Regions from separate parts of the Streptosporangium sp. NPDC006013 genome, predicted to be linked through region 2. Evidence: riboswitches for the same ligand, from Rfam matches in the RefSeq annotation. Region 2 holds a riboswitch; the other holds the start of a gene.
What was found. A riboswitch is a leader RNA that binds a small molecule or an ion and turns the genes downstream of it on or off. The one in region 2 is predicted to bind cobalamin.

Region 1: another riboswitch for cobalamin. It lies ahead of ABZ260_RS08070 ((2Fe-2S)-binding protein); the one in region 2 lies ahead of cobN (cobaltochelatase subunit CobN).

What each region holds. Positions count from the first base shown of each region.
Region 1 is NZ_JBEXUE010000034.1:537-4,776, reverse strand. It holds gene ABZ260_RS08080 (NUDIX hydrolase family protein) at 116-652, shown strand; gene ABZ260_RS08075 (leucine-rich repeat domain-containing protein) at 773-1,711, opposite strand; cobalamin riboswitch at 1,978-2,104, shown strand; gene ABZ260_RS08070 ((2Fe-2S)-binding protein) at 2,165-2,944, shown strand; gene ABZ260_RS08065 (SAM-dependent methyltransferase) at 2,990-3,808, opposite strand; gene ABZ260_RS08060 (hypothetical protein) at 3,920-4,165, opposite strand.
Region 2 is NZ_JBEXUE010000062.1:3,734-7,973, forward strand. It holds gene ABZ260_RS12620 (precorrin-8X methylmutase) at 1-317, opposite strand, end outside; gene ABZ260_RS12625 (precorrin-3B synthase) at 314-1,732, opposite strand; cobalamin riboswitch at 1,748-1,952, shown strand; gene cobN (cobaltochelatase subunit CobN) at 1,984-4,240, shown strand, end outside.

The DNA.
Region 1 (4,240 bases), on a different contig from region 2:
ACTCCACGACCGGCGTACCGCGGGCGAGGCCGGGCGGCGCCCCGCCGGCCCTGACTTTCGGCAGGTCGCCGGGGAAGAACGCGTTTCCGAGCCCACCGCGAAGTACGATCGATCAATGACCGAAATGACCGAAACCACGCCCGGCTGGCTCTCTCCCGAAGAGCTGGAGTCGACCCGCGCACGAATGCCGATCCTCTACGTCGACGCCGTGCCGGTGCGAGTCGACGAGGCCGGGGTGGTCACGCATGTCGGCCTGCTGCTGCGCATCGGAGCGGACGGGACGGTCAGCCGCGCCCTCGTCTCCGGCCGGGTGCTGCACCACGAGCGGGTCCGCGACGCGCTCATCCGCCATCTGGAGAAGGACCTCGGCCCGACGGCACTGCCCAACATCCCCGCCTCTCCGCAGCCGTTCACCATCGCCGAGTACTTCCCGACGCAGGGCGTCACGCCCTACCACGACCCCCGGCAGCACGCGGTCTCCCTCGCCTACGTCGTCCCGGTCGCGGGTGACTGCCGCCCCCGGCAGGACGCCCTCGACCTTGTCTGGTTCACTCCCGAGGAGGCCTCGTCACCGCTGGTGCAACAGGAGATGCTCGGCGGTCAGGGCACCCTCCTGAAGCAGGCCCTCGCCTACGTCGGCCGCCTTTCCTGACCTTCCGACGGCGGAAATCCCCGCCGGCGCGAGGAGAGCGGGCTGCTGTGCCCCCTCTCTGCGCCGGGCTCACTCAACGCGCTGTCTCTGCCGCTGCCACCGCACCTGATTCGGAGAGGCTCAGCGGGTGCGGCTGGCCAGGAAGCGGCGCCATTCCGGACGGGTTCGCGCGAGTGCTCGCAGCGAGGCCGGAACCTGGGGCCTGGGGTCGTTGCGGTCCAGGCGCAGTTCGGTGAGCGCGGTCAGCTCACCCAGCCACTCCGGCAGCTCGGTCAGCCGGTTTCCCTGCAGATCGAGCTTGGTCAGGGAGGTGAGAGCCCGCATCGACTCGGGAAGGGCGGTCAGCTTGTTCTTGCCCAGGCCGAGGGACCTGAGGGCGGTGAGTTTGCCGATCGACTCCGGCAGCTCGGTCAGCCCGGTGTTCCACAGGCTGAGAGAGGTGAGGGCGGTGAGGTTCCCGATCGACTCCGGCAGGCCGGTCAGTGAGGCGCATCCCATACCGAGATGCTCCAGAGCGGTCAGCTCGCCCAGCCACGGAGAGAGATCGGCGGGCCGGCTGTATGCCAGGTCCAACCAGGTGAGGGCGGTGAGACGGGCCATCGACGCCGGGAAACAGGCCGGCTCGGCATACCACATGCGGAGCCTGGCGAGCCGGGTGAGGTCGCCGATCCACTCGGGCACCTCCTCCAGGTCATGGAGGTTGCTCAGGCCGAGTTCGGTGAGACCGGTGAGCTCGCGCATCGAGTCGGGGAGGCGGCGCAGTCCGGTCACCGAGACATTGAGGTAGATCAGTCCGGTCAGCTCGCCGATCCATTCGGGCAGGGCGGTCAGCTCACGGTTGCCCCCGAGGTCGAGCTCGGTCAGCGCGGGCAGGTCGGTCAGGAACCGGGGAAGCTCGGTCAACCAGTTGGATCTCAGGCGCAGCACCCGTAGACCGGGAAGCTCGGCCACCTCCTCGGGCACCCGGAGCAGGCCGAGACCCGACAGGTCCAACGTGTCAGACCCCTCGCGCAGGTACGTGTTCATCCGCCGCCGAGCGGTCCGAAGCACGGAATCCACCGCTGCCACCCTGATTTCTCCTTGCCGTCAACAAGATGTGATCGGCGATCACGGTAGCGATGAGGACTTGCGACCCGGTTGTGGATCATTGGACTTGTTTCGCCCTCGGGGCGCGGGACCGCTGATCACAGCATGATCGCGAGTTGGGCAAGACATCGCCGGTACGCGGTGAAAAGCGCGTCGCCGGAAGCGGTGACTTCCTTGGGCAAGCCCTCCCACCGCGAATCATGCGAGCCGTGCGACCATGACAGCGAAGGTGACGGCGGAACGAGGAAGCCGGTGTGAACCCGGCGCGGTCCCGCCACTGTGATCGGCGAGCGGACCCCGATATCGCCACTGCCCGGGTACGGGTGGGAAGGCCGGGCGAGCTTGGACCCGAGAGCCAGGAGACTCACGCCGTCGCCTCCTCAGCGAAATTGGGGCGGAACTCCCCAAGAGAGGAAGGCGATTGCCATGCCGTGCGACTCACGTGCCGGTGCTCCACCCGGACTGCTGCCCGCCGCCCCGGCCGTGGTCGCCGGCGCGGTCGCCGACGTCCGCGCCATCGGCGGCTACTTCGGGATCGAGACAGGCGAGGCCGAGGCCGGATGGCGGCCGTTCACCGATCTGTGGACGGATCCGGGCGTCCTGGAGGCGAGAATCCACGACATGGCCGGACGACTGGACACCACCGAGCACCGGGTGGCCGCCTCGATCCTGTTCCAGGGCCTGGCCGCCCGCCTGTGGTCACCGTCCATCGGCGCCGTGGTCGCGCACGACCTGCTCATCGACCTGGCCCCCGAGCACCTGTACTGGCGGCCGGCCCCCGACCCGCTGCCGCTGCGAGCCACCCGGCTGTCCGGCTGGGGCATCCGCGACCCCGCGCGGATCGCCGAACCGGTCTACCGCGGCATCATGGCCGAGATGCTGGAGCCGCTCGCGGAGGCGGTCCGGCGGATCGTGAAGATCGCGCCGGGGCTGTTGTGGGGCAATGCGGCCTCCGCACTGGCCGGAAGCGTCGGCGCCTTCATCCACCGACGGCCCGACCTCAGCGCGAAGGCCGTGCGGCTGGGCCGCGAACTGCTGGACCGGGATCTCCTGCGCGGCACCGGCGAACTGACCGAGCCCGTACCCGGCCGTCCCTTCTTCGTCCGTCGCAGCTGCTGCCTGTACTACCGCCTGCCCGGCGGCGGCATGTGCGGTGACTGCGTCCTGCTGCCGGCCCGCCGGCCACAAACCCACCGCCCTGGCTGACGCTCTTCACTTCGCGCTCTCCCAGTCCGGTTCACCTGGAGGCGGTCAGCTACGTCCGACGACGCCGAGGATGCCCGGCTTGGTGAAGTCGACGGTGGTCTTCTCTCCGTACTCGTTGTACTCGGAGCGCCACGCCTCGACCGGGACGATCCCCGGCTCCAGCAGTTCCATTCCACTCAGCAGCTCGGCCAGCTGTTCCGGGCCGCGCGAGGTGAGCGCCCCCGCGCTGGTCGAGCGGTAGACCTGCTGCCCGGCCTCGTGCACCTCGGCGCTGACGTTGGCCTCGAAGGCGTGCGTGACGATCAGATGGCTCCCCGGGGCCAGCCGTTCGCGGATCGTGGTGATGATGTGGGCGACCAGGGCGTCGTCGGGAATGAAGTGCAGCATCGAGATCAGCAGCACCGCGACGGGCTGGGTGAAGTCGATGGCGCTCTCGATCTGCGGGTCCGTCAGGAGCTTCTCGGGTTCCCGCATGTCGCCCTGGATGACAGAGGTGAGGTGGTTCTCCTCCAGGAGCGCACGGCCGTGCACCAGGACGATGGGGTCGTTGTCGACATAGACCACCCGGGTGTCGGGCGCGATGCGATGGGCGACCTGGTGCACGTTGTCCTGCGTCGGCAGTCCCGACCCGATGTCGAGGAACTGCCGCACGCCCTGGCGCACGAGCAGCTCGACGACTCGCGAGAGGAACGCCCGGTTCGCCCGGGTCATCTCGCGGATACCGGGCACCACCCGCATGAACTGTTCCGCGGCCGCCCGGTCGGAGGCGAAGTTGTCCTTGCCTCCGAGGTAGTAGTCGTACATTCGAGCGACACTTGGGGTGTTCGGGTCGATACCCGCTGGAACAGCCTCTTGCTTGGTCATGCCCTCACCCTTCCTTGTCTTCGCAAAGGGTATGGGAAATCCACAAGATAATGGATCTTTGCCGACAAATCATGGGCGAGCACAGCCCCGCGCGCTCCGGAGTCCCGGGGCCTACCCGTCCCGATGCAGCGAACTGGAGCTGTTCTCGGTGCTCCAGTAGCTCTGGTGACCGGGCTCCCAGGTCCAGGTCTCCGTACGGTCACCGTTCCTGACCGTCAGTGTGCCCGAGGGCTCGTAGTCCTCCGACAAGGGGGACCAGGGCGGCGGGGGTTCAGGATCGGCGTACGCGACCGGCGCGGCGAGCGCCACCGCCGAGGCGGCGAGAACGACGGTGATGAGATAACGGACAATGAGCATTTGCTCCCCCAGAAGGTGTAAACGGTACGGCGGGGATATTTCCTCATAAAAGGCAAAGAGAACCACGCCGATGAT
Region 2 (4,240 bases):
AGCTCCGGGACCCGTGGGTCGCCGAGTGTGCAGATCACCTCGTTCGCCTTCGGAAGCCGTCGCCTGGTGACGCCGGAGGCGACCATCATGGCGTCGCACAGCACGGGCGCGCCGTCGCGCAGCGCCTCGCGCGCCGCCGTGACGACTCCCGGCGACCACGCGAGGTCGTCGACGAGGTCGACCATGCCGCAGGCGTGCACCATGCGGACCGCGACCTGGGCGATGCCCGGCGGCATGCCACCGAGGTCCGTCTCCGCGCGGATGGTGGCGAAGGAGCGGCGGTAGATCTCCGCCCCGTCCCTGATGTAGTCGATCACTTTCCCTCTCTGGTCGCCGCCACCGCGGCGCTCGTCTGCTCGGCGTCGGCGAACGTACGGCTCACGCCGTCCGCCTCGACGCGATATCCGTCTCCGGTCGCGACCACGTCCACGACCCGGCCGCGCGGGCGTCCGCACCGCCGCTCGCAGCCCGACCAGTGCACGGGGAGCGCACGGGTGCGGCCCCGCGAGGGGTGGACGTCGTCAGGACCGTCCGCACCGGACTCGGAACCGGTGCCGCCGTTCGCGCGCACACCCGCATGGATGTCGGCGTGGACGTCGGCGAGGGCCTTGGCGCATCCGGGCCGGCCGGCGCAGGCGGTCAGGCCCAGCCACGGCGACGCCGGGTCGCCGACCAGGCCCGCGTCCGTGAGCGCCGCCCGCAGGCCGTCGGCCTCCGGCGGCGGCAGGTCGGGGACGACGATCGTCCGCCACGGCGTCACCCGGACCTCTCCCCCGCCGTGCTCGGCCGCCTGGGCGAGCGCCTCCAGCTGGGCCGCCGTGAGCCGTCCGAGCGCGGCGAGAACGGTGAGGGCCGACCTGCCGTCACGCTGCGCGGCGACCCCGATTGTGCCGCTGTCCACCGTTCGCGCCCGTCGTACGGCGGGGGCGGACAGCCGGAGAGCCGGCTCCGCCCCGAGCCCGCGGGCCGAGACCCGTACTGGGCCGTCGGTCAGCTCGGTGAGCCGCCACGCGCCCGACCCCTGCTCGGCGCGCTCGGCCAGGAACGCCTCGGCGACCGCGAGCATGCCGGTGACGGCGGAGGAGACGGGTGCACGCAGCCCCAGGTCGGCACCGGCGAGCAGCAGCGCCACCTCGGAGACGTCCGCCGAGGCGTCCACCGGATCGACCGGCAGCAGCGTGACGTCCGCGCCAAGAGCCACCATGTCGCCCGAGCCGTCGTCGAGCGCGAAGAGGAACCGGCCGGGCAGGTCGGCGAGCACGGGCCGGGCGCGGAGTTCCCCGTCCAGCTCGGACACGAGCGGACGGATGTCGAGCAGGCTCGCGGGTGCCCGCCCGGCCAGGGGTGAGGCCACGATGTTGCGTACCCGCTCATGCGTGGCCGACGGTAGCAGCCCGGCGGCGGCCAGCCGCACGGCGAAGTCGGATGCCGGGGAAAGCCGCCGGCCGTCGTCCGGAACGCGCGTGTCGTCGCGTGCCGGATGCACGGTGGGAAGGGGCTCGCCGTCCTGCGGCGGGAGGCCGCGTACCTGGAGGTTCGCCCGGGAGGTCAGCTCGATCACGCCGGATCCGAGCTCCCGGGCGGCGGCGGCGACCACGCGGAGCTGACGCGCCGTGAGCGCCCCGCCGGGAACCCGGATCCGCGCCAGGCCGCCATCGGCCGCGGCGTGCACCTGGAGCGCTCCGGGACACGCGTCGGCCCGGGTTCTTCCGGGAGGGTCGGTTATTGACACGCAGTGGATGGTAGCTCCCATTTCTTTACGGATGTCCGCCTGGCATAGTGTGACCTAGGCGACGGCGCAGGGAGGAAGCCGGTGTGAAACCGGCGCGGTCCCGCCACTGTAACCGGGGAGCGAACCCCACCGAAGGCCACGGTCCGGCAACGGACGGGAAGGCCGGGGTGAGCGTTGATCCGGGAGCCAGGAGACTCCTGCCGTCGCGATGACGACGACCCGGGGCGAGGACCCCGAGGGAGGACTTCTGCATGCGTTCCGTGCCGCCCACCCCGCGATCGGCCGTGCCACCCGCGCCGCCTGCCGTCCTGCTGCTGTCGACCTCCGACACCGACCTGCTCAGCGCGCGGACGAGCGGCGCGAACTACCGGCTCGGCAACCCGGCGAGGCTGTCCGCCGAGGACCTGCCCGCGCTGACCGAGGGCACGGACCTCGTGGTCGTGCGACTGCTCGGCGGACGCAGGGCATGGCAGGACGGGCTGGACGCGCTGCTCGCCGACCGGCGGCCCGTCGTGATCCTCGGTGGTGAGCAGGCCCCCGACGCCGAGCTGATGGAGCTGTCCACGGTGCCCGGCGGGGTCTGCGCCGAGGCGCACGCCTACCTCGCGCACGGCGGTCCGGCGAACCTGGCCCAGCTGCACGCCTTCCTCTCCGACACGGTGCTGCTCACCGGGTACGGCTTCGCACCGCCCGCGCCCACCCCGAGCTGGGGCCCCCTCGAACGTGTCGCGCGACGCACCGAGGGCCCCGTCATCGGCGTGCTCTACTACCGCGCGCACCACGTCGCGGGCAACACCGCCTTCGTCGAGACGCTCTGCCTGGCCATCGAGGAGGCGGGCGGCCAGGCCCTGCCCGTCTACTGCGGTTCCCTGCGCAGCGCCGAGCCCGACCTGTTCGACACGCTCCGGGCCGCGGACGCCCTGGTGGTCACCGTGCTCGCCGCCGGGGGCACCCGCCCGGCGACCGCCTCGGCGGGCGGGGACGACTCCGCGTGGGACGTCGGCGCGCTCGCCGAGCTGGACGTGCCGATCCTGCAGGGCCTCTGCCTGACCACGGGAAGGGACGCCTGGCGGGAGAACGACGACGGCCTGTCCCCGCTCGACGCGGCCTCCCAGGTGGCGATCCCCGAGTTCGACGGGCGGATCATCACCGTGCCGTTCTCCTTCAAGGAGGTCGACGACGAGGGCCTGACCGTGTACGTGGCCGATCCCGAGCGGGCCTCGCGGGTGGCCGGCATCGCGGTACGGCACGGCCTGCTCCGGCACGTCCGGGCACCGGAACGGCGGATCGCGGTGATGCTGTCGGCGTACCCGACCAAGCACTCCAGGATCGGCAACGCGGTCGGCCTGGACACCCCCGCCAGCGTGGTCAGGCTGCTCACGGCCATGACGGAGGCCGGGTACGACCTCGGAGACGGTTTCCCCGGCGTGGCGGAGCGGGACGGCGACGCGCTGATCCACGCGCTGATCGCGGCGGGCGGCCAGGACCGGAACTGGCTCACCGAGGAGCAACTGGCCGCGAACCCGGTGCGGATCCCGGCCGCGCGCTACCGGGCGTGGTTCGAGACGCTGCCCGAGGACCTGCGGCACGGCATCGAGGCGCACTGGGGGCCGCCGCCGGGCGAGTTGTTCGTCGACCGGAGCCGCGATCCCGACGGCGAGATCGTGCTGGCCGCGCTGCGCGCGGGCAACCTCGTGGTGATGGTCCAGCCGCCGCGCGGCTTCGGGGAGAACCCGGTCGCCATCTACCACGACCCCGACCTGCCGCCGAGCCACCACTATCTGGCCGCCTACCGGTGGCTGGCCGACGACTTCGGCGCGCACGCGATCGTGCACGTCGGCAAGCACGGCAACCTGGAGTGGCTGCCCGGCAAGTCGGCGGGGATGTCGGCCTCCTGCGGCCCCGACGCGGCGCTCGGCGACCTGCCGCTGGTCTACCCGTTCCTGGTGAACGACCCCGGTGAGGGCACGCAGGCCAAGCGGCGGGCGCACGCCGTACTGGTCGATCATCTGGTGCCGCCGATGGCCCGCGCGGAGACCTACGGCGACATCGCCCGGCTGGAGCAACTGCTGGACGAGCACGCCTCGATCGCGGCCATGGACCCGGCCAAGCTGCCCGCCATCCGGGCGCAGATCTGGACGCTGATCCAGGCCGCCAGGCTCGACCACGACCTGGGCGTCGACGACCGGCCGCAGGACAGCGGGTTCGACGACTTCCTGCTGCACGTCGACGGATGGCTCTGCGAGGTCAAGGACGTCCAGATCCGCGACGGCCTGCACGTGCTCGGCAGCGCCCCCGAGGGGAAGGCCCGCGTCGACCTCGTGCTGGCCATGCTCCGCGCCCGCCAGATCTGGGCCGGCCAGGAGGCACTCCCCGGCCTGCGTGAGGCCCTCGGCCTGGCCGAGGACGGCGGCGCCGCGAGGGTGAACGTGGACGAGGCCGAGTCGCTGGCCCGCGCCCTCGTCGAGGGCATGGAGGAGCACGGCTGGGACCCGTTCGCCGTCTCCC